2 regions of the Streptomyces sp. NPDC089799 genome follow, and region 1 is predicted to be linked to the other one. Evidence: riboswitches for the same ligand, from Rfam matches in the RefSeq annotation. Region 1 holds a riboswitch; the other holds the start of a gene.
What was found. Region 1 has a riboswitch for glycine ahead of gcvP (aminomethyl-transferring glycine dehydrogenase). Riboswitches for the same ligand answer to the same signal wherever they lie in the genome.

Region 1 (4,906 bases):
CTTGGCCAGGCCGACCAGGGCGTTGAGGTTGGCACCGTCCACGTACACCTGGCCGCCGGCCTCGTGGACCAGGGCACAGATGTCCGCAACGTGCTCCTCGAACACGCCGTGGGTGGACGGGTAGGTGATCATCAGCACGGCGAGCTCGTCGCGGTGCTGCTCGATCCTGGCGCGCAGGTCCTCGACGTCGACCTCGCCGTCCTCGGCGGTCTTGACCACGACCACCTTCATGCCGGCCATCACGGCGCTGGCGGCGTTGGTGCCGTGCGCGGAGGACGGGATCAGGCAGACGGTGCGCTGCTCGTCACCGTTGGCGCGGTGGTAGGCGCGGACGGCGAGCAGGCCGGCCAGCTCACCCTGGGAGCCGGCGTTCGGCTGGATCGAGACGGCGTCGTAGCCGGTGACCTCGCAGAGACGTTCCTCCAGCTCGCGGATGAGCGTGGCGTAGCCCTGGGCCTGGTCGATCGGCGCGAAGGGGTGCAGCTGGCCGAACTCGGGCCAGGTCACCGACTCCATCTCGGTGGTCGCGTTGAGCTTCATGGTGCAGGAGCCCAGCGGGATCATGCCGCGGTCCAGCGCGTAGTCCTTGTCCGAGAGCTTGCGCAGGTAGCGCAGCATCGCGGTCTCGGAGTGGTGCTGGTGGAAGACCGGGTGGGTCAGGTACGCGTCCGAGCGCAGCAGGCCCTCGGGCAGCGCGTCGGCGGCGGTGCCGTCGAGCGCCTCGATGTCGGCGGTGACGCCGAAGGCGCCCCAGACTGCCTCGATGTCGGCGCGCAGCGTGGTCTCGTCACAGGAGACGGAGACGCGGTCGGCGTCGACGCGGTACAGGTTGACGCCGGCCTCACGGGCGGCGGCGACGACCTCGTCGGCCTTGCCCGGGACGTGCGCGGTGATCGTGTCGAAGAACGAGCCGTGGACCAGCTCGACCCCGCCGGCGGTGAGGCCGGCCGCGAGCAGGGCGGCGTACCGGTGGGTGCGGCGGGCGATGGTCTTCAGGCCGTCCGGGCCGTGGTAGACGGCGTACATGCCGGCCATGACGGCAAGCAGCACCTGCGCGGTGCAGATGTTGCTGGTGGCCTTCTCGCGGCGGATGTGCTGCTCGCGGGTCTGCAGGGCCAGGCGGTACGCGCGGTTCCCGTCGGCGTCGACGGAGACACCGACCAGGCGGCCGGGCAGCGAGCGGGCGTGCTTGTCCTGGACGGCCATGTAGCCGGCGTGCGGGCCGCCGAAGCCCATCGGGACGCCGAAGCGCTGGGTGGTGCCGACCGCGATGTCCGCGCCCAGGGCGCCCGGGGAGGTCAGCAGGGTCAGGGCCAGCAGGTCGGCGGCGACGGTGACGATCGCGCCGAGCCCGTGGGCCTGGTCGATGACGGCCTTGATCTCGCGGACGGCACCGGAGGCACCCGGGTACTGGAGGACTACGCCGAAGACGCCGCGCTCGGCGATCTCCGCCGGGATGCCGTCCGTCAGGTCGGCGACGACGACCTCGATGCCGAGCGGCTCGGCGCGGGTCTCGATCACGGCGATGGTCTGCGGCAGGGTGTCGGCGTCGACGAGGAAGACCCCGCCCTTGACCTTGCCGACCCGGCGGGCGAGCGTCATCGCCTCGGCGGCGGCGGTGCCCTCGTCGAGGAGGGAGGCGCCGGAGGTGGGCAGACCGGTCAGCTCGGCGACCACGGTCTGGAAGTTGAGCAGCGCCTCCAGACGGCCCTGCGAGATCTCCGGCTGGTACGGCGTGTACGCCGTGTACCAGGCGGGGTTTTCCATCACGTTGCGCAGGATCACGGGCGGGGTGAAGGTCCCGTAGTAGCCGAGACCGATCATCGGACGCAGCACCTGGTTGCTGTCGGCGAGGGTGCGGAGCTCGGCAAGGACCTCGGCCTCGGTACGCGCGGAAGGCAGGTTCAGGGCGCCCGCGCTCTTGATCACATCCGGTACCGCGGCGGCCGTCAGCTCATCGAGGGAGCCGTAGCCGACCTGGGCGAGCATCTTCGCCTGGGCCTCGGCGTCGGGGCCGATGTGGCGCTCTTCGAAGGGGATGCCTCGCTCCAGCTGGGAGAGCGGAATGCGGTTGGCGGTCATGTACGGAGGCCTCCTGGTTGCTGGTCTGCGCGACCTGCGAGGGGTACCACGGCGGGCACCCGGACGGCCTCCCCCTCTGTCATCTCAACCTGAGAGCTTCACCGGCTTCCGGGGGTCGCCCGGGAGGCCGGCTTTCACCGTCGGTGAGGGTGGGTGTCGGCACTGCGGTCCCGACGCACACCCTTCTTTCCAGAGTGGCCTCGTCCATGCGGTACGTCTGCCTGAGAGATTCCGGGGAGGATTTGCTCCTTCGGCGCCTCCGTCCCGGCTCGGTCGGAGGACTCTCCCGCACGGGGTCGACAGCCGTCACCCACCCTACCAGCGCCGTTCCCGGGCGTGCCGTGGCTCCCTCCCGCGGCCCCGAGTGGCCCCCTCCCGGAATATGCCCTTTCGTTGTCCTTACGGAGGAGTTGCGACCATATGGAGGGACCGTGCAGACCGACATCGATCCGCGCAGCCTGATCGGCCGCAAGGCGTTCGACCGCAACGGCGTCAAGATCGGCACCGTCGACGAGGTCTACCTCGACGACGCGACCGGCGTCCCGGAGTGGGCGGCCGTCCGCACGGGCCTGTTCAGCCGGGACGCGTTCGTCCCGCTGGAACCCAGCGAGCTGGTGAACGACACCCTCCGGGTCCCGTTCGAACGGGCCTTGATCAAGGAGGCACCGGACTTCGGGGTCGGCCGTCACCTCTCCCCCGAACAGGAGCTCCAGCTCTACCACCACTACGGCCTGGACGTGTCCCTGCCCGGCGACTTCCGGAACGGCATGGACAAGGACTTCGGCCGGCTGGCGGGCGACGAGGGCTAAGGCCTGTCCGGCGCGAAGAAGGCCGGGCGGGTCCGCCCCGATCCTGGAGCGGCGGCCCGGACACCGGCCCGCACACCCGCGCCGACCCGCCTACGCCGCGTCGCCCGGCTACGCCACGTCGCCCGGCTGCGGCGGCTCGATCAGCGGCAGTGGGTCCGACGGCTCCAGCTCGGGGTCGTCGACCAGGAAGGTGCGCACCCGGCCCGGGGGCGACCAGGGCTGCTCGAAGCGGACCGTGACCCGGCCGATCCCGCTGCCCTGGACCCAGCCGGGTCCGTAGAGGGCGTGCCGCACGTCACTCCCGGCCGGCCAGCGCCGCTCGGCCGGGGACTCGGCCTCCTGAACCGGCTCGGCCGCCACGGGCGCCCCGGAGACCCCGAAGATCCCGGGAACACCGGGAAGACCGAGAAAACCGGGAACCTCGGAAGCCCCGGGCGACCCGGAAGCCCCAGGGGCGCCTCCCGACCCACCCGGCTCCGCCGCCGGCGGCTGCTCAGCCGCCAGTGTCTGGGCGAAGAGGTCCTCCTGGGTGTAGTCCGCGAGCCCGGACACCCCTACGCCGAGCAGCCGCACCCCGCCGGTGGTGTCCACCCCGTCGAGCAGCCGCCCGGCCGCCTCCCGGACCACCGCCGGGTCGTCGGTGGGCCCGCGCAGGGTCTCCGACCGGGTCAGCGTCGAGAAGTCGTACCGGCGCACCTTGAGCACGATGGTGCGGCCGGAGTGGCCGGAGGCCCGGAGGCGCCCCACGCACCGGTCCGCCAGCCGCTGCACCTCGAACCGGATCCGGACCCGGTCGTGCAGGTCCACGTCGAAGGTGTCCTCCACCGAGACCGATTTGGCGTCCCGCTCGGCCACCACCGCCCGGTCGTCCAGCCCCAGCGCCATCCGGTGGAGCGCCACCCCGTGCGAGCGCCCTAGCATCCGCACCAGCTCGTCCTCGCCCGCCTCGGCCAGGTCCCCCACCGTGGTGATCCCGGCCCGGCGCAGGTGTTCCCCGGTCGCGGGCCCCACCCCGGGCAGGGTCCGGACCGGCATCGGCGCGAGCAGCGCCCGCTCCGTACCGGGCTCGATCAGCATCAGCCCGTCGGGTTTGGCCTCCTCGGAGGCCACTTTGGCGAGCATCTTGGACCCGGCCAGGCCCACCGATCCGCTGAGCCCGGTCGCCGCCCGGATCTCCGCCCGCAGCCGCTCGCCGACGGCCCGCGCCGAGGCGGAGTCGAAGGCGACCCCGCCCGCCTCCAGGTCCACGAAGGCCTCGTCCAGGCTGAGCGGCTCCACCAGCGGCGACAGGGCGCGCAGCAGCTCCATGACCCGGTCGCTGACCGACCGGTAGAGGGTGAAGCGGGGGAAGAGGTAGGCGCCGTTGGGGCAGAGCCGCCGAGCCTGGCCCATCGGCATCGCGGAGTGCACCCCGAAGCGCCGCGCCTCGTACGAGGCGGTGGCCACCACCCCGCGCGGCCCGAGCCCGCCCACGATCACCGGCTTTCCGCGCAGGCTGGGCTTCGCCGCCTGCTCGGCAGAGGCGTAGAAGGCGTCCATGTCCAGGTGCAGGATGGTCGGCGCGGCTCTCACACCACCGATGCTGCCTCACCCCACTGACAGCGGGGTCACACGTGTCACACGGCCCGGTTCCGGCGGGCCGCGAGCTCGTCGGCCGGGTTGTGGCCGACCAGGGTCTCCCCCGTGTCCACGCGTTCCCCGTGCAGCTGCGAGAGCGCGTTCTCCACGTCCCGCCAGACCACGCCCACCGCGATGCCGAAGATGCCCTGTCCGCCCTGCAGCAGGTCGACGACCTGGTCCGGGGAGGTGCACTCGTACACGGTGGCGCCGTCGCACATCAGGGTCAGCCGGTCCAGGTCCGCGAAACCCCGCTCGCGCAGGTGCTGCACGGCCGTACGGATGTTCTGCAGCGCGACCCCGGTGTCCAGGAAGCGCTTGACGATCTTCAGGACGACCACGTCACGGAAGCTGTACAGCCGCTGGGTGCCCGAGCCGTACGCCGGGCGCACGCTGGG
Region 2 (4,906 bases), on a different contig from region 1:
GTTGTAGAGCTTGCCGGAGAAGTTGATCTTCATGCCGTGGGTCAGGTGACCGCCGTGGGCCAGGTTCAGGCCCATGATCGTGTCGCCCGGCTTGAGCAGCGCGAACATCGCGGCCGCGTTGGCCTGCGCACCCGAGTGCGGCTGCACGTTCGCGGCCTCGGCGCCGAACAGCGCCTTGATCCGGTCGATGGCGATCTGCTCGATCACGTCGACGTGCTCGCAGCCGCCGTAGTAGCGGCGGCCCGGGTAGCCCTCGGCGTACTTGTTGGTCAGGACCGAACCCTGGGCCTCCATGACGGCGACCGGAGCGAAGTTCTCCGACGCGATCATTTCCAGGGTCGACTGCTGGCGCTCCAGCTCGGCGTCGACGGCGGCGGCGACGTCCGGGTCGAGCTCGTGCAGGGGGGTGTTCAGTACAGACATCTCTATCCCTGGTGTGGTGGGAGGTCAGCCCGCGAACGCGGTGTACTCGTCGGCGGTCATCAGGTCGTCCTCGCCGCCCGTGATCCTGACCTTGAACAGCCAGCCGCCCTCGAACGGGGCGGTGTTCACGAGCGCCGGGTCGTCCACGACGTCCTGGTTGGCCTCGGTGACCTCACCGGTCACCGGGGCGAACAGGTCGCTGACCGACTTGGTGGACTCCAGCTCGCCGCAGGTCTCGCCGGCGGTGACGGTGTCACCCACCTCGGGGAGCTGGGCGTAGACGACGTCACCGAGCGCGTTGGCCGCGTACTCGGTGATGCCGACGGTGGCGACGCCGTCCGCGTCCACCACCGTGACCCACTCGTGTTCCTTGGTGTAGCGCAGCTGCTGGGGGTTGCTCATGACCTGATTCTCCTGGATGAGGGGAGTGCTGATGAACGTTGGTCTTGAAGGATGAGACGGCTCCCGGTAGGGAGGATCGTCACTTCTGCCGCTTGTAGAACGGCAGGGCTACGACCTCGTACGCCTCATGGGTACCTCGAATGTCCACGCCGACGCCGGAGGTGCCGGGCGCGGCGTGCTCCGCGTCGACGTACGCCATCGCGATCGGCTTGCCCAGGGTGGGGGAGGGGGCGCCGGAGGTGACCTCGCCGATGACCTTGCCGTCCGCGACCACGGAGAAGCCGGCGCGGGGCACCCGGCGGCCCTCCGCGATCAGGCCGACGAGCTTGCGCGGGGCCTTGGTCGCGGAGCGCTCGGCGGCGGCCTCCAGGGCGGCGCGGCCGACGAAGTCGCCCTCCTTCTCGAACTTCACGACCCGGCCCAGGCCCGCGTCGAACGGGGTCAGCGCGGTGGTCAGCTCGTGGCCGTAGAGCGGCATGCCCGCCTCCAGGCGGAGCGTGTCGCGGCAGGACAGGCCGCACGGGACCAGGCCGGCGTCGGCGCCCGCCTCGGTCAGCGCCTGCCACAGCTGCACGGCGTGCTCCGGCTTCACGAACAGCTCGAAGCCGTCCTCGCCGGTGTAGCCGGTGCGCGCGATCAGCGCGGGGACGCCGGCGACGGTGCCGGGCAGGCCGGCGTAGTACTTCAGGCCGTCGAGGTCGGCGTCGGTGACCTTCTTGAGGATGCCGGGGGACTCCGGGCCCTGGACGGCGATCAGCGCGTACGCGTCGCGGTCGTCGCGGACCTCGGTGTTGAAGCCGGCCGCGCGCTCGGTCAGCGCGTCGAGCACGATCTGGGCGTTGGAGGCGTTGGCGACGACCATGTACTCGGTCTCGGCCAGGCGGTAGACGATCAGGTCGTCCAGGATGCCGCCGTCCTCCCGGCAGATGTGGGTGTACCGGGCGCGGCCCACGCCGACCGTGGAGATGTTGCCGACCAGGGCGTGGTCCAGGGCCTTGACGGCCTCCGGGCCGGTCAGGGTGATCTCGCCCATGTGGGAGAGGTCGAACAGGCCGGCCCGGGTGCGGACGGCGTTGTGCTCGTCGCGCTCACTGGCGTACCGCAGCGGCATGTCCCAGCCCGCGAAGTCGGTCATGGTCGCACCGAGCTCACGGTGCAGCGCATCGAGCGCGGTCAGACGGGGGGCATTGCTCATCGGTACGGCTCCCAGGTCCCAGGGCAACGGCATGACATGACGAGGACGATCCTCCCCATCTGTCATCGGAACCTGAGAGGTTCGCCGAGAGTCTCTGTCACCTACGGGATCGCATCGGTCACGCACGGACCGGATCGCGCTCGGGTCAGGGCTCGGCTTGCACCTTGGGTGGAGCCGCGGCGGAGCGCGGCTCGCTTTTCAGATCTGCCTCATCCACGCGGTACGGGGCCTGAGAGATTCAAGGGAGGTTCTTGCTCCTTCGGCGCCCGGCTCCCCCTGGGGGGCTGCCGGGACTCTCCCGCGCGGATTCAAGCGGCCGGTATGCAGTTGGGTGTCCAGTTGGCGCACATCATTGCACGGGATACGGCCGTATGGGCGGCCGGGCCCGGAACTGTGCCCGGAACTGTGTGCGGGGCGGACGCGTCCCGGGTCTCGAAGGCCGGACGCCGGCGGCGGAACCGGACCTGCGGGATTACCGTCTCTTTACACTCAGTGGGAAAGGGTCCTGGGAACTCCTGGTGAATCCCGGTGACCCGATTCGGGGGAGGCGAGTGCGGTGCGGAGACTCGGACTGACGGCGGCAGCGACGGCGGCGGCCACGGCCGCTGCGGCGCCGGCGGCGGGCGTGCCGGTCCAGCGCGGGGTGCCGGCGCGGGCGGCGGAGGGCGCGGCCCCCGCGGCGGCCGTACGCGACCTGAGGGGCCGCGCTGCCGGACCCTCGCACCTGGGCTTCGCCGAGGGCGACATCGTGGTCGTGTCGGGGCTCCCCGGCGGCGGCAAGAGCACACTGATCAAGCGGGCGGTCGCGGAGGGGGACGCGGCCATCGACTCGCAGGACGTCCGCGAGCGCTGGGAGCGCCGCATGCCGGCCGCGCTGCCCTACGGGCTGTACCGCCCGCTGGTCCGGATCGCGCACTACGCCGGCCTGGCCCGGGTCCTGCGCTCCGGCCGGTCCGTGGTGGTGCACGACTGCGGCACCCAGGCATGGGTCCGCGGCCTGCTGGCGCGCGCCGCGCGGCGGCGCGGCCGCGCCCTCCACCTGGTCCTGCTGGACGCCAGCCCGGCGGAGGCGCTGTCGGGGCAGGCGGCCCGGGGCCGGGGCGTGACGGCGTACGCCTTCGCCCGGCACCGCGGCGCGGTCGGCCGGCTGCTCCGCGCCGCCGAAGCCGGCCGCCTCCCGGCCGGCTGCGCCTCGGCGACCCTCCTGGACCGCGCCGCCGCGATCCGCCTCACCCACCTGACCTTCCGCGACTAGTCCGTCGGCGGGGCGCTGTTGTACCGGACGTACGTGGTGCCCCGTCGAGGCGGCGAGGTGCGGTGCCGGGCGGCGCGGGTCAGGCAAGATCCGGAAGAGACGGCCTACCAGGGGGTCCCCTTCGGATCACGCCGGGACCGCGCCGCCGCCCGGTCGGCTCCGCCCGGGGTTCCCCGGCCGCCCTCCGTCCGCTTGGCCGGCCCCGTACGGTGGTCCGGCCGGAAGCCGATGGCCAGGATCGCCGCGCCGGCCAGGGCGAATCCCGCCGTCCAGAGCGCACCGACGTGCATGGCGTGGAGGAACGCGGTGTCGGCCGCTTCGGCGAGCCGCGCGTCGTGCGTGGCGGCCGCCACGTGCCGGGCGAGCTCCGCCGAGACCCGGGCCTGGTCCCGTGCCTGGTCCGGGAGGCCGGTGAGCGAGCCGTCGATCGAGCGCCGGTAGACGATCGAGGTGATCGTGCCGCCGACCGCGATGCCGAGCACGCTGCCGGTCTGGCGAAGGGTGCTGTTGACCGCGCTGCCCGCACCGGAGCGCTCCAGTGGCAGGGAGCCCAGCACCGCGCTCGTGACGGGAGCGATCACCATGCCGATCGCGGTGCCCTGGACCACCATGACCGCCGAGTACCAGGCGATCGGTGTGGTCGCGTCGAACAGGGCGAAGGCCCCCATGGCCAGGGCCGCGACGGCGAGCGAGACCGAGGAGACGAATCGGACGGACGTCCGGCGGGCCAGCCGGACGGCGATCGGCGAGCCGACGACCACTCCGAGCGCCCCCGGAAGTCCCAGGAGCGATGCCTGGAACGGCGAGTACTGGCGGGCGCCCTGCAGATAGAAGGCGAGGTAGAAGGATCCGGCCGTGAGGGCCAGGAAGACCATCATCAGGGTGACGTTCCCGGAAGCGAAGCGGCGCTGCGCCAGCAGCCGGGGATCGAAGCTGGGGTGGGCGATCCGCAGCTCCGTGACGACGAACGCCGCGATCAGCACGATGCCCGCGGCGGTGCAGCCCCATACGGGCGGCTGGCTGAAGGACGCGTCCTGGCCGGCGCGGATCAGGCCGTACGCGAGGAGCCCGAGGCCGCCGGTCGACAGGACCAGACCCGCCGGGTCGAGGCGTCGGGCCCGGGGGCTGCGGAAGTTGGGCACGTACCGCGCGACGAAGCCGAGGCCGATGACGACCACCGGTACGTTGACGAGGAACACCGACCCCCACCAGAACGCCGCGAGCAGCGCACCGGCCAGGATCGGCCCGGCGGCGATGCCGACGCCGGCGAAGGACGACAGCATGCCGAAGGCGGCCGGCCGCTCCGCGGGCTCGAAGGTCCAGCTGACCACCGCCATGGTGGCCGGGACGAGCAGTGCGGCGCCGACGCCCATCACGGCGCGGCCGGCGATGAGCTGGGCGGGGGTGGCGGCGTAGGCGGCGAGGGCGGAGGCCGCGCCGAAGAGGGCCATGCCCGCCAGCAGGGTGTTGCGGTGGCCGAAGCGGTCGCCGAGCGCACCCCCGGTGAACATCAGGCCCGCGAAGGCCAGCGTGTAGGCGCCCGTGGCCCACTGGAGCTGGCCGGGGGTGGCGCCTAACCCGCGGACGGGGTCGGAGAGCGTCTCGAAAGCGGTGGACAGGATCGTTCCGTC

Region 2: it holds a riboswitch for glycine, as region 1 does, so the genes downstream of both, gcvT (glycine cleavage system aminomethyltransferase GcvT) here and gcvP (aminomethyl-transferring glycine dehydrogenase) in region 1, are expected to answer to the same signal.

The regions. Positions count from the first base shown of each region.
Region 1 covers NZ_JBFBGR010000016.1:157,918-162,823, forward strand. The annotation lists gene gcvP (aminomethyl-transferring glycine dehydrogenase) at 1-2,082, opposite strand, end outside; glycine riboswitch at 2,282-2,381, opposite strand; gene AB0O36_RS19710 (PRC-barrel domain-containing protein) at 2,514-2,891, shown strand; gene AB0O36_RS19715 (DNA polymerase IV) at 3,000-4,463, opposite strand; gene AB0O36_RS19720 (MerR family transcriptional regulator) at 4,508-4,906, opposite strand, start outside.
Region 2 covers NZ_JBFBGR010000048.1:9,309-14,214, reverse strand. The annotation lists gene glyA (serine hydroxymethyltransferase) at 1-423, opposite strand, end outside; gene gcvH (glycine cleavage system protein GcvH) at 448-825, opposite strand; gene gcvT (glycine cleavage system aminomethyltransferase GcvT) at 905-2,020, opposite strand; glycine riboswitch at 2,229-2,331, opposite strand; gene AB0O36_RS33850 (AAA family ATPase) at 2,646-3,275, shown strand; gene AB0O36_RS33845 (MFS transporter) at 3,380-4,906, opposite strand, start outside.